One region of the Paenibacillus sp. FSL P2-0173 genome, then DNA from elsewhere that is predicted to be linked to it. Evidence: predicted binding sites of a transcription regulator. Region 1 holds the regulator's gene; each other region holds the start of a gene.

Region 1 (3,290 bases):
TTTCCTTTGAGGAGTACATGGATGATGTGCGGGACAATTTGCGTTCATCCTTGAGCCAATATGAGGAGCGCGAGGCGCAGATACAGATGATTGAGGGTGTAAATCAGGCACTGAGTGAAGACAAGCATCTGCTGATCGAAGCAGGTACAGGAACAGGAAAGTCTCTCGGTTATTTGCTCCCATCGCTGTATCACAGTGTAAAAAAAGGACAGCGCGTTATGGTAAGTACACATACGATCAACCTGCAGGAGCAATTACGCGAGCGCGACATTCCTATGCTGACCAAGGTGATTCCGTTTCCGTTCCGGGCTGCTATTTTCAAGGGTCGGGGACATTATTTGTGTCTGCGTAAGTTTGAACATAAAATAAACAGAAGAGACTTCGCGACACCGAAGGAAGACTTAATTACAGCGGCTCAGATGATCGTCTGGTTGACGCTAACAGAAACCGGTGATGATGAAGAACTGAATCTGAGCAACCGTGGAGGGGATTTCTGGGAAACGGTGGCGAGTGATTCAGAGTCCTGTCTTGGTCGTTCTTGTCCATGGTTCCGCAAATGTTATTATCATCGTGCACGCCATGAAGCAGGGATAGCGGATGTCGTTATTACGAATCACTCTAAGTTGTTCACAGACGTCAAAGCCAGTCACCAGTTGTTGCCGAGCTATGAACATCTGGTGATTGATGAAGCCCATCACCTGGAGGAAGTAGCTGGTAAGCACCTAGGTATGCATATGAAATATTTCACACTCGTGCATACACTGACGCGACTGTTCAAAGACAGCAAGAATGGACAACTGCCTTCACTTCGTCAACAGTTGGCAAAATCGGGGCACGAGAAGTCGGCGGATTGGGCTTCAACCATCGACCAGATGTATCCGCTCGTGTTAGAGGTTAAGGAAACTTGGGACCTGCTAAGCGACAAGCTGTTTGGCATGTTGCCAGAGCGAAGCGATGCGACACCGGGTGAAACAGGACAGTTTTCTTCCCGTCTCAAACCTTCGGCCAAGCCTGCAAAGTGGGATCAGGCGGGTGCTTTGGAAAATCAGCTATATGTAACGATGAGCGAAATTTTGCGCAAGGGCGACAAGCTGATGCTGGACGTCAAGGAAGAACATGACGATTATGCGGCAGATAGCCTTATTACAGATATCACGGGTCTGCTCAAGGATTTGGCGGGAATCCGAGAAAATTTGCGCTTTTTTATCCGACTCGATGATGAAACAACCGTATACTGGCTCGAAGCGAGTGGGCAATTCCGTAGTAAATCATTGCAATTTTATGCGGTGCCCGTCGATGTGAGCCGCCAGTTGAAAGAAATGTTTTTTGACAAAAAAAGAAGCATTATTCTGACGTCTGCTACCTTATCGGTAGATAAGTCGTTTCAGTACATGATCGATCAGCTCGGCTTGCAGGAGGCCGCAGATCAAGAGCGGCTGATGACTTCGCAGCTCCCGTCACCCTTTAATTACAGGGATCAGGTGTTGCTGGTCATTCCACGGGATTTCCCAAGCGTGAAGGGCAGTGTAGGAGATGCACACTTTGTAGATATGCTCGTTAGCTCTCTAGGAGCGACTGCTCAGGCGACGCGGGGGAGAATGCTCGTTCTGTTTACTTCCTATCGGATGCTCCGGCAAGTGTATGAGCCGCTCAAAGAGGCCTTAGCATCCAGCGAAATTACTGTGCTGGGACAAGGTGTGGACAGTGGGAGTCGCAGCAAGCTAACCCGCCGTTTTCAGGAAGCCAAAGCTTCTGTATTGCTGGGAACCAGCAGCTTCTGGGAAGGCGTCGATATTCCAGGAAAGGCTCTGACTTGTCTGGCCATTGTTCGCTTGCCGTTTCAACCGCCGAATCACCCGTTGCTGGAGGCAAAAAGCGAGCTGCTTCAGCAGCAGAAGAAGAATCCATTTATGAAGCTGTCTGTACCACAAGCGGTCATTCGCTTCAAACAGGGATTTGGTCGGTTAGTACGTACAGCGAGCGACCACGGGGTCGTTATCGTTTACGATACGCGTGTGATCGAATCCTATTACGGAAAGCACTTTTTGTACTCGTTACCGGGACCAAAAATGGAGCATATGCCATCGGAGCAAATGGTGCCCCGCATCGCCGAATGGCTCCAATCCGCCCCGGAGACAGAGGCATAACGGACGGACACTAAGTATGTTCGTTACAATTAGGGGGAGCAAGTATGAAATCAGATAAAATTTCAGAGGCTGTCGTACGGAGGTTACCCGTATATTTACGTTATCTGAATGCACTTCACAAACGGGAGGTGGCTACGGTCTCTTCTCAAGAGTTGGGACAGAGGCTAGATTTGAACCCGGCCCAAATCCGTAAAGATCTCGCCTATTTTGGAGATTTTGGTCGGAAGGGTATCGGTTATGATGTTTCTTATCTAATTGAGAAAATACGCCATATCCTGAAAATCGACCAGCAAATTAATGTCGTATTGGTCGGTGCGGGTAATCTGGGGCAAGCCCTTTCGAATTATAACGCTTATTTAAAAGACAATATGAAGATTGTCGCAGTATTTGATGCGTTTCCGGATAAGGTAGGGACCAAGATCAATACATTGGTCGTTCAACCGATGGATGAACTGGAAGCGACTGTGAAAGAAAAAAACATTCGAATCGGGATTATTACCGTACCTGATTTTGAAGCACAGCACGTGGCTGACAGGCTTATTGAGAGCGGAATTGGAGCGATCCTGAACTTTGCACCGACTACTCTCAAGGCACCGGCCAACATTCGGATTCATGCCACAGACTTTACAACTGATTTGCTTAGCCTCGCTTATTATTTGGAGGACGGAAAGGAAGAAACACAATATGACAGTGAATAAATGGATGATTAAAAACGGCTCTTTTGCCGTAAATGGATCAGAAGCTGGGGTAGTCCATGGTTTTATGATTGTGGAGGATAGCCGTATTACTTATATTGGCGAAACTTTGCCTGCGGGTGAGGAAGAGACGGAAGCGATCGATGGTAAGGGGCTATTGTTTTTACCTGGTCTGATTAATACTCATGGTCATGCGGCGATGTCTCTGCTGCGTGGGCATGGAGATGACTTGGCACTTCAAGTATGGCTTCAGGAGAAAATGTGGCCTATGGAAGCCAAGTTTACATCTACGGACGTGTACTGGGGTACGTCCTTGTCTGTGCTGGAAATGCTGAAAGGTGGAACAACGACCTTCCTGGACATGTACGATCATATGGATGAGGTGGCTCGTGTAGCTGAAGAGTCAGGTATTCGTGCAAGTCTGATGCGTGGAGCAATTGGACTATGC
Region 2 (3,290 bases), 160 kb from region 1:
TTGCGGTTCGTACGGTCGTAACTCGACTTCGTCGAACGTATCGGCAGTCAATTTGATTAATGTGAAAAGGGTGGCGAAACGGACGGTGAATATGCAATGGTTCAAAGTACCTTCCAAAATCTATTTTGAAAAAAATTCGACACAGTATCTTGCTAAAATGCCTGATATCACACGTGTAGCCATTATCACGGACCCTATGATGGTAAAACTGGGATATGTGGATCGTGTTATTCATTATCTGCATCAACGCCAAACACCGGTAGCTATCGAAGTGTTCTCTGAAGTAGAGCCAGATCCATCGACAGTTACGGTAGAACGTGGTACAGAAATGATGAGACGTTTCCAACCGGATTGCATCATCGCACTGGGCGGCGGTTCGCCAATGGATGCGGCTAAAGGCATGTGGATGTTCTATGAATATCCAGATACTGATTTCAATAACTTAAAACAAAAATTCATGGATATCCGTAAACGGATTTACAAGTACCCACGTCTGGGCCAAAAAGCACAATTTGTAGCTATCCCTACAACCTCGGGTACAGGTTCCGAAGTTACATCGTTTGCAGTAATTACGGACAAAAACCTGGGTAACACGAAGTACCCGCTGGCTGACTATGAGTTGACTCCTGATGTGGCAATTATTGACCCAGTGTTTGTATATTCGCTGCCTAAAACAGCTGTAGCGGACACAGGTATGGACGTTCTGACACATGCTATCGAGGCTTACGTGTCCGTAATGGCTAATGATTACACAGATGGTCTGGCAATTAAAGCCATTCAATTGGTATTCCAATACCTAGAACAATCGGCTCTGATCGGTGATAAGCTGGCTCGTGAAAAAATGCATAATGCTTCCACACTTGCTGGTATGGCGTTTGCTAATGCATTCTTGGGTATTAACCACAGTCTTGCACATAAATGGGGTGGACAATACCATACAGCGCATGGCCGCACGAATGCCATTTTGCTGCCGCACGTTATTCGCTATAATGCGAAAAAACCGACAAAATTTGCTTCGTTCCCTAAATATTCGCACTTTGTTGCGGATGAGCGTTATGCAGAAATCGCGCGCATACTGGGACTGCCTGCACGCACCACCGAAGAAGGGGTTAACAGCTTGATCGAAGCAATCCGTAAGATGAACAAAACACTCGGTATCGAGGAATCGTTCCAACAAATCGGTTTCGATGCGAAGGATTTCGAATCACGTGTAGACTATCTGGCTGACCGCGCATTTGAAGATCAATGTACAACTGCGAATCCGAAGTTGCCACTGGTTACGGAGTTGGCTGATGTCTATCGCAATGCCTTCTACGGACGTTTTGACCAATAATATAATAGGTACGAAGAGGCTTGTGAAAAAGCATTTTCTCGTTCAATACCGATGCAGGCTCTCTATATAGAGGGCCTGTTGGTTTGGGAAGGGAGGTGAACGGCAAGGCTAAGGATATAGGCGCGAAGCTAGGGAAAATAAAGTGATAAAAATCACTCATGTTGTGATTTTTATCACATACTACACTCTATCATTATTCTACAATAAGGGTGTAAGAAAGGTCCCGACACTGAGCGTAAGGCATCGGTGAACAGGCCGGGCTCAAGAAATAGCTTTATCGTGAAAAAAATCACAAGTCCGGAAGACCAAACAATTTGGAGGGATTTACATGTCGGTGATTGAGAGAGAATTACAAGAGCAACAATCTGGCTGGAGAGGTTTTAAAAAAGGCAAATGGACTAAAGAAGTCAACGTCAACGATTTTATTGAAACTAATATCTTACCTTATGTTGGCAATGAAGAATTTTTGGTTGGTCCTACCGCCAACACAACTGCATTGTGGGATATTGTATCCGATCTTACCAAAAAAGAGTTGGCAAACGGCGGCGTGCTTGATGTAGACGTGAATACGCCATCCACTATTATTTCACATAAACCGGGTTATCTAGACCGGGATAAAGAGCAAATTGTCGGTGTACAAACAGATGCTCCATTCAAACGCTCTTTGCAGCCGTTTGGTGGAATTCGGATGATGATCGACGCTTGCAAAGCCTATGGTTTTGAAGTACCGGAAAGTATCATTGATATCTTCACTCATATTCGTAAAACTCACAACCAAGGTGTATTTGACGCTTATACAGATGAAATGAGAGCAGCTCGTAAAGCTGGTATCATTACTGGTCTCCCAGATGCATACGGTCGTGGTCGTATTATCGGTGACTATCGTCGTGTAGCTTTGTATGGTGCAGACTTCTTGATCCAAGATAAAAAACTGCAACTGAAAAGCCTTGAAGTTGATTCCATGGAAGAAGACGTAATTCGTCTGCGTGAGGAAATTTCCGAACAAATTCGTGCTTTGAATGAACTGAAACAAATGGCTGCTGAACACGGTTTTGATATCTCAAAACCTGCTAACAATGCGAAAGAAGCTTTCCAATGGGTATATTTTGGATATCTTGCAGCAATCAAAGAACAAAATGGTGCAGCAATGTCCTTAGGACGTGTATCTTCCTTCCTTGATATTTACTCTCAACGTGATATGGAAGAGGGTACAATGACAGAAGAACAAGCTCAAGAACTGGTCGATCATTTTGTTATGAAATTGCGTATTGTTAAGTTCTTGCGCACACCTGACTATAATGAACTGTTCAGTGGAGATCCAACTTGGGTTACTGAGTCCATTGGTGGTATGTCCGTAACTGGAGAAACTCGGGTAACTAAAAACAGCTTCCGTTTCCTGCACACCCTCTACAATCTGGGACCTGCACCGGAGCCGAATCTGACTGTACTGTGGTCGGAAAAATTGCCTGAAGGCTTCAAAAAATATTGTGCGAAAGTTTCTATTGAAACTAGCTCCATTCAGTACGAGAATGACGATCTGATGCGTCCGATTTATGGAGACGATTATGGTATTGCTTGTTGTGTATCGGCAATGAAAATCGGTAAACAAATGCAATTCTTTGGTGCTCGTGCCAACTTGGCTAAAGCTCTGCTGTATGCAATTAACGGTGGTAAAGATGAAAAATCTGGCGTCCAAGTAGGGCCTGAATTCCCAGCCATTACAGGCGAAGTTCTGGAATATGAAGAAGTGTTGAGCCGCTTCAAACCTATGATGGAATGGTTGGCAAAACTGTACATGAACACTTTGAATGTTATTCACTACATGCATGATAAATATAGCTACGAACGCATTGAAATGGCGTTGCATGATCGTGATATTCTCCGCACCATGGCTTGTGGTATTGCGGGTCTGTCAGTTGCTACCGACTCCTTGAGTGCCATTAAATTTGCAAAAGTT
Region 3 (3,290 bases), on a different contig from region 1:
GTAGTACATGCCTTCTGCAGTTTCAAGTTTGTAGCCGGCATCTCTTGTTTGAGTTAGCAACTTTTTCAGGTTCACATCGCTTGAACGGCTGATTACATTTGTGAACGAATCACCGGGTTTATAGATTTGATTTATTTTGGTTTGAACAGAGGCCGGGTATAAGGTCTTTGCATAGGAATCCAATTGCTGGTTCTGCGCATTTTCCAGATGAAGCACCATGATGGTAGCTTGAGAGGCTGGAATGGATTGAATATGCTTTTGCAAATAAGTGAATGCCTGAGGTAGCTTGTCGGGTTGGCGTAGTAGCTGCTCGAAGGTCTTGGAGATAAGTTGTACACTTTCTGCCTGAGATGTCGTAGTAGACGTCGCCGCTTTGACTGATGTCGTATATCCCAATCCCATAGTCTGCACTGTGAAAGTTACGGCTGCGAGCATGAGATAGGCTTTGGTAATTTTTTTCATGATATAACCCTCCATTACGTTCTTTGATGTAACTGTAGTGTATAGGGTAAATGTATCGTGAGCATTCCATGTTGTATCCAACTTGTAAACGTTTGGGGGGATGATGAATCCGATAAAAGAGTTCGAGTTAGAAGGAGCTGAAAGACCCCTTGTGAGCATAACAGCGCAAAAAAATAACCATTACCCCGGAGGATAACGGTTATTTTGGGATGTTTAAGCTATTTTTCGGCTAGGGTCAGCTGGAAAGGTATCTTTATTTTTACGAAACAGTCCACGCAGGAAGGGCAGTACCCAACGGTCAAAGCCAATTCTTCCGGCATTTGCACCAGCAACTACAAGGAAGATTTCAAACAGCAGGTAGATTGCATTGGTGCTTACTGTACCCGAGAACAGGAACGAGAAGTTCATAACCATAGCCATCAAAGCAGCCAGTGTAGTCAATGTACCGAGAAGCAGGCCAACCCCTACCAAGAACTCACCCAATGGGATCAGGACGTTGAACAAACCTACATTCGGCAGGGCAAAGGCTTCCAGGAACGATCCCCACCAGCCTTGTACAGCGGGATGGTCTCCACCTGTTTTAGCAATGGCCCCCGAGATAAACCCGCCTGCATCGAATCCACCTGTCAGCTTTTCAAGTCCGTGGGTCATCCATTCATACCCTAGATAAACCCGTACTACAGTCAGCAACCACATTGCGACTTTGTTCTCACGTAACCAGCTGTTAAACATTCAAACCACTCCTCTTTCTTAATCTATAATGTTGGTTGTATTTCATTCTGTTGGGGATGATCATCTTTGCTACACCTTTATTGTAGTAGGTTCAGTTACAGTTATTTGTGATAAAAATCACAAAGTCTAAATATTTTTTAAATTTTAATGTCTTCAGATAAGTATTCTATAGATTGGTCATGCTTCAATCAAGACAAAAACAGGAAATAAAGCTTATAATGAGAAAAATAACTAAGTGGAGGGATGAACTTGTCCGGGCCCATTTCCCAACGAAATCATTGGTTGCGTGTGATGGCCTCAGCTCTGTTATGCATGACGCTGATGTCTTGTTCTGCTATGTCCAATACGGGTGAATCTGAATCCGTTCCCCAACTGACCAAGCAAGAAACAGAGAAGGAGGCACTTGAACCGCCGAAGGAGCAGTCTATTCCGGCATTTACAGCTCCGCTCACCGGTCTTCCGGTGGAGCAGCCAGTTTTGGAGCGACCGCTCGCTGTCATGATCAACAATGCTCCGGCTGCACGTCCACAGGCAGGACTTAGCCAGGCAGACATGGTATATGAAGTTCTTGCAGAAGGTGGGATTACCCGTCTGGTCGCTTTTTTCCAAAGTCATGGCGGAGATGTAAAGATCGGACCGGTCCGTAGCATTCGACCGTATTTGATTGAGCTGGGCGAAACCTATGGTGCGTTGCCGATACACGCAGGGGGAAGCACAGATGCCTATGCGATTTTACAGCAGCAGCGGAAGGAACATCTGGATGAGATTTCAAATGGAGGGGCTTACTTCTGGCGAAGCAAAGATCGTCGTCCTCCACATAATTTATACACAGACGTGAACAGACTGCGCAAAGGAAGCGATAGTAAAGGGTATGCCAAGCAGACGGACGTTCCAGTATATTCTTACCTCAAATCCGGTGAAACCCCAGTTATGGTGGACGAGACTGCAGCATCTTTACAAATTCGGTTTTTGCTTAAAAGCTATCGGGTATCTTATACCTATGATCCAGCGGATCAACAATATAAGCGTTTTGTGAACGAAAAGTCACATGTGGATCAAAATAATAACCAACAGCTCTCAGCAGCCAATGTCATTGTGATGAGCGCTAGACATCGAACGTTGGATGATGTAGGCAGATTAAGTGTTGAGTTGGACGGTAGCGGAGAGGCCATGGTGTTTCAACAAGGACGGTTAATACAGGCTGAGTGGCAACATACACCAGGCGATGCGATTCGTTTTATGAAAAATGGGGTTGAAATCCCGTTAACACCAGGTACATCCTATATACATGTGGTACCTGCAGATACTTCACTAAAGGAACATGTAACCATAGAAGCAAATTAGAAAGCGAAATACACCTTTTTAGGGAAAAAATGTCGGATAATGACCTTCCATGTCGGGCAATGTATACGTATATCATGAAATTTGCTTTTACAAACATTACAAAAACATTGATGAGTGTGATAAGATAGCAAAGGTTGTCTATTGCAGTCGAAACAGGTTGCGGATATTTTCGTAAAGGGGTAATCGTTATGAGATTGAAGAAAAAGGATATATTCTTCGAGACGTTGGAAAATATGGCAGATACGATCGTGCAAGCAGCCGATTATTTTGCCCAACATACTTCAAATCTTCAGGATGTAACTTTGTTTACAAATGAAATGAAGAAGTATGAAAATAAGTGTGATGATTACACACACACGATTATTACTGAGCTGAACAAGACCTTCATTACGCCGTTGGAACGCGACGACATCATGGAACTGACAACAACCATGGATGATGTGTTGGACGGTCTTGAAGCGACGGCTTCTCGTTTTTATATGTACAATATTACGGAGCCGGACGAGTATATTGTGCAGTTCGCTGATATTTTGCGTCAATCAGCTTACGAAATTCAGAAAGCTGTGCATTTGCTTTCACAGAAAAAATTGCTGGCCATTCGTGAATACACTATTCGCCTGAATGATTTGGAAAATCAGGGGGATGAATTGTTGCGTATTTGCATTAAAAACCTGTTTGCAACTGTAACTGACCCTATTGAACTGATTAAACGCAAAGAATTGTACGAACGCCTTGAAACGACAACGGATTCA
Region 4 (3,290 bases), on a different contig from region 1:
GTAGCAGGGGCTCTGGTGTATCCGAATATTATTACTTTGTATAACGATAAAACGGATATTTCGTTCTTCAATATTCCTGTTGTTCTTATGAGTTATACTTCTTCGGTTATTCCAGTGATTATCGCGGTTTGGTTGCTATCCATTCTTGAGAAATTCCTGAATAGAGTAATTCATGATAGCGTGAAAAATTTTATAACGCCACTTATCTGTCTGATGGTCATTGTTCCCTTGACTCTGATTGCGGTTGGACCAATTGGAATATATGCGAGCTTGGGGCTGGCTAAGGGTTACACTTTCTTATACAATTTGAGTCCGATTGTAGCGGGAGTCATTGTAGGTGCCGGGTGGCAGATGTTAGTTGTTATGGGGCTCCACTGGGCGTTTATTCCTATCATGTACAATAACATTGCGGTATACGGTCATGATACTTTGAAACCATTATTTGCGCCTTCTAACTTTGCACAAGCAGGTGCGGCACTGGGTGTATTCCTTAAAACCAGAAATCCAAAAGTGAGAGCGATTGCCGGGCCTGCAGCGATAACAGGTTTGTTTGGCATCACGGAACCGATCATCTACGGGATTAGTATCCGCTACAAAAAACCGTTCGTATGGGCTATTATCGGGGGCGCTATCGCCGGGGCAATCACAGGTGCGGCGGGTTCCGTGGCAATTGCTCCAGGTATACCGGGCTTGGCATCCCTGCCGATATTCTTCGGCACAGGATTTGCCGGATTCGTAATTGCCATTATCGTAGCTTATATATTCACAGCCATTACCACGTATTTCTTTGGATTTAATGATTCCATGGAAACAGAAATGATTGCAGTCCATGAAGAGAAGAAAGAAGCTGCAACCCCAGCTCCTGCGCTAACGAACGAGAATATTTCCAGCCCGCTGACGGGTACTGTCAAACCGTTATCCGAGATATCTGATGAAGTGTTCTCTACTGGAGCCATGGGTAAAGGCGTTGCTATTGTGCCTGAGGATGGCAAACTGCTCTCTCCATTCAACGGAACTATAGCTAATGCCTTCCGTACAGGCCATGCGATTGGTATTGTATCGGATGGAGGAACGGAGATCTTGGTTCACATCGGTATGGACACCGTCAAGTTGAAAGGACAGCATTTTAAAACGCATATCTCAGAAGGGGATCGGGTTACCAAAGGTCAACTGCTGGTCGAGTTTGATATTGGAGCAATTAAAGCTCTGGGCTATGACATGACTACACCGATTATTGTGACGAATACAGCCGAATACTCTGACGTTAAGGTGCTGGGAAATAACCGAGTGTACACAGGAGATTCATTGCTGGAGGTCAAGCTATGAAGACTACGGAAAGACTAAATCAAATCAATGCACCTTTGGTTATTTATGAGGTAATGAGCGAAGCATTCCGCCCGTATGGAAGGCTGCTGCCTCATTTTAATACCACAGAGCTTATCAAGTATGCAAAAGAAACGACCAGCGTACCCGATCAGGGAAACCATTATGTACCTTCGGTCGCAGAACTCGAAGACTTCGGTGTAATTCACCGGATTCAAGATGAGGTGTACGGCCAACTTCCAATTCAGGCTGGTTTTTGCGCAGGTCAGAATACGGGTCTGACCGGGCTGGAATATCATCAGGGCAGCGAGGTGGTGATTGCCGCTACAGACTGTATTCATCTTGTCGGCAGAGTACAGGACATTGAGGACAATTCCTATGACAGTGCAAATGTTCAGGTGTTTTTTCAGCCTAAAAACACGGTTGTCGAGATATATTCAACGACACTTCATTATGCTCCCTGTAAAGTTGACAGTGAAGGATATTTGACGATTGTGATCCTTCCGGCAGGAACGAATATGCCACTTGAAGCGGGAGAAGGTAGCCGGGGGAACCTACTGCTGACTAAGAAAAATAAATTTCTTATGGTTCATAGTACACAGATGGAAAAAATCGCGGCTGGCGTCCATCCCGGGCTGCACGGGAAGTTGCTGAATATTTCACCCATTTGAGTCAAAGTCCATCATTCATAAATTAAACTAAGGGACCAGCTAGCTGGTCCTTTTTTTTAACTCAATTTCAGCTGCTTACCTTTATCCCTTGAAGCAGAATAGGGAAATCCCTAAATATTTTTAATTTGAACTACATTGTGATTCTAATCACATATAGCTCTATCTGCTGCATTAAAATAGAAGCATAAGCAATATTCATAGGAACGTAGGAGATGTCGTCGGATAGGAAGCATCGTCGAATGAATGGAGGAACCGGTATATGATAAACAGTAAACAAAAACTTGTGGTTATAGGGAACGGGATGGCTGGTATCAATACGGTCGAACAAATTTTGAAATTAACGGATAAGTATGAAATTACGGTCCTGGGAAATGAGCCGCATCCGAACTATAACAGGATCATGCTCTCTTATGTGTTGGAAGGTAGTAAAACGATTGATGATATCATACTGAACGATTTGCAATGGTACGCGGATCAAGGGATTACTTTATATACAGGAAAAATGGTGAAAAGCATTGACGGTGAGAACAAGAAGATTCGCACCGAAGACGGACTGGAAATTGATTATGATGTAGCTTTGGTAGCTACTGGTTCACAATCATTTATTCTGCCTATTCCGGGTAAAGAATTACCGGGTGTCATCGGTTTCCGAGATATCGCCGATTGCTCGGCAATGCTTGAGGCAGCAAAGACCTTTAAAAAGGCAGCTGTCATTGGTGGAGGCCTATTGGGGCTGGAAGCAGCTAAAGGCTTGGTCAACCTGGGTATGGATGTTACGGTCGTTCATTTAATGGAGGATTTGATGGAACGCCAGCTGGACCGGGAAGCCTCTGCGATGCTGAAAACAGAACTAGAACGCCAGGGAATCAAGTTTGCTATGCAAATGCAAACTGCGGAGGTGTACGGTCAAGATCGGGTACAAGGACTGCGGTTTTCAGACGGAAGCGAGCTGGAAGCGGATTTGGTCGTTATGGCCGTCGGGATCAAACCTAATATTCAGGTGGCTGTGCAAAGTGGTATGGAAACGAACCGTGGTATTGTAGTCGATGATTTGATGAGAACCTCCGTGCCGGATGTATATGCTGTAGGGGAATGTGTTGAACACCGCGGAACCTGTTACGGCTTGGTAGCTCCGCTGTTTGAACAGGGGAGTGTAATTGCCAAACATTTGGCAGGTGCGGATACTGAAGGTTATATGGGATCGGTGGTTTCCACCAAGCTCAAAATTTCAGGGGTGGATGTTTTCTCAGCTGGCGAATTCATAACCCAGCCTGAACATACGGTGATTGTGGCAAA

Evidence for each region. Region 1 encodes Rex, which represses fermentation and respiration genes when NADH is low (regulators of the CRP and FNR family bind a similar motif). Its sites were predicted from a motif close to TTGTGAAATATTTCACAA; they were not measured.
Region 2: a site for Rex is predicted at 1,611-1,628, ahead of pflB (formate C-acetyltransferase). Genes of this name have one in related genera too.
Region 3: a site for Rex is predicted at 1,300-1,317, ahead of MKX30_RS20785 (DoxX family membrane protein). Genes of this name have one in related genera too.
Region 4: a site for Rex is predicted at 2,130-2,147, ahead of nirB (nitrite reductase large subunit NirB). Genes of this name have one in related genera too.

Annotation. Positions count from the first base shown of each region.
Region 1 is NZ_JBBOYK010000001.1:721,766-725,055, reverse strand. Features, by position in the region: gene dinG (ATP-dependent DNA helicase DinG) at 1-2,147, shown strand, start outside; gene MKX30_RS03070 (redox-sensing transcriptional repressor Rex) at 2,192-2,845, shown strand; gene MKX30_RS03065 (amidohydrolase) at 2,832-3,290, shown strand, end outside.
Region 2 is NZ_JBBOYK010000001.1:878,340-881,629, reverse strand. Features, by position in the region: gene adhE (bifunctional acetaldehyde-CoA/alcohol dehydrogenase) at 1-1,333, shown strand, start outside; gene pflB (formate C-acetyltransferase) at 1,662-3,290, shown strand, end outside.
Region 3 is NZ_JBBOYK010000004.1:192,148-195,437, reverse strand. Features, by position in the region: gene MKX30_RS20790 (hypothetical protein) at 1-462, opposite strand, end outside; gene MKX30_RS20785 (DoxX family membrane protein) at 676-1,194, opposite strand; gene MKX30_RS20780 (DUF3048 domain-containing protein) at 1,444-2,538, shown strand; gene MKX30_RS20775 (DUF47 domain-containing protein) at 2,727-3,290, shown strand, end outside.
Region 4 is NZ_JBBOYK010000004.1:406,917-410,206, reverse strand. Features, by position in the region: gene MKX30_RS21760 (beta-glucoside-specific PTS transporter subunit IIABC) at 1-1,326, shown strand, start outside; gene MKX30_RS21755 (DUF4867 family protein) at 1,323-1,994, shown strand; gene nirB (nitrite reductase large subunit NirB) at 2,254-3,290, shown strand, end outside.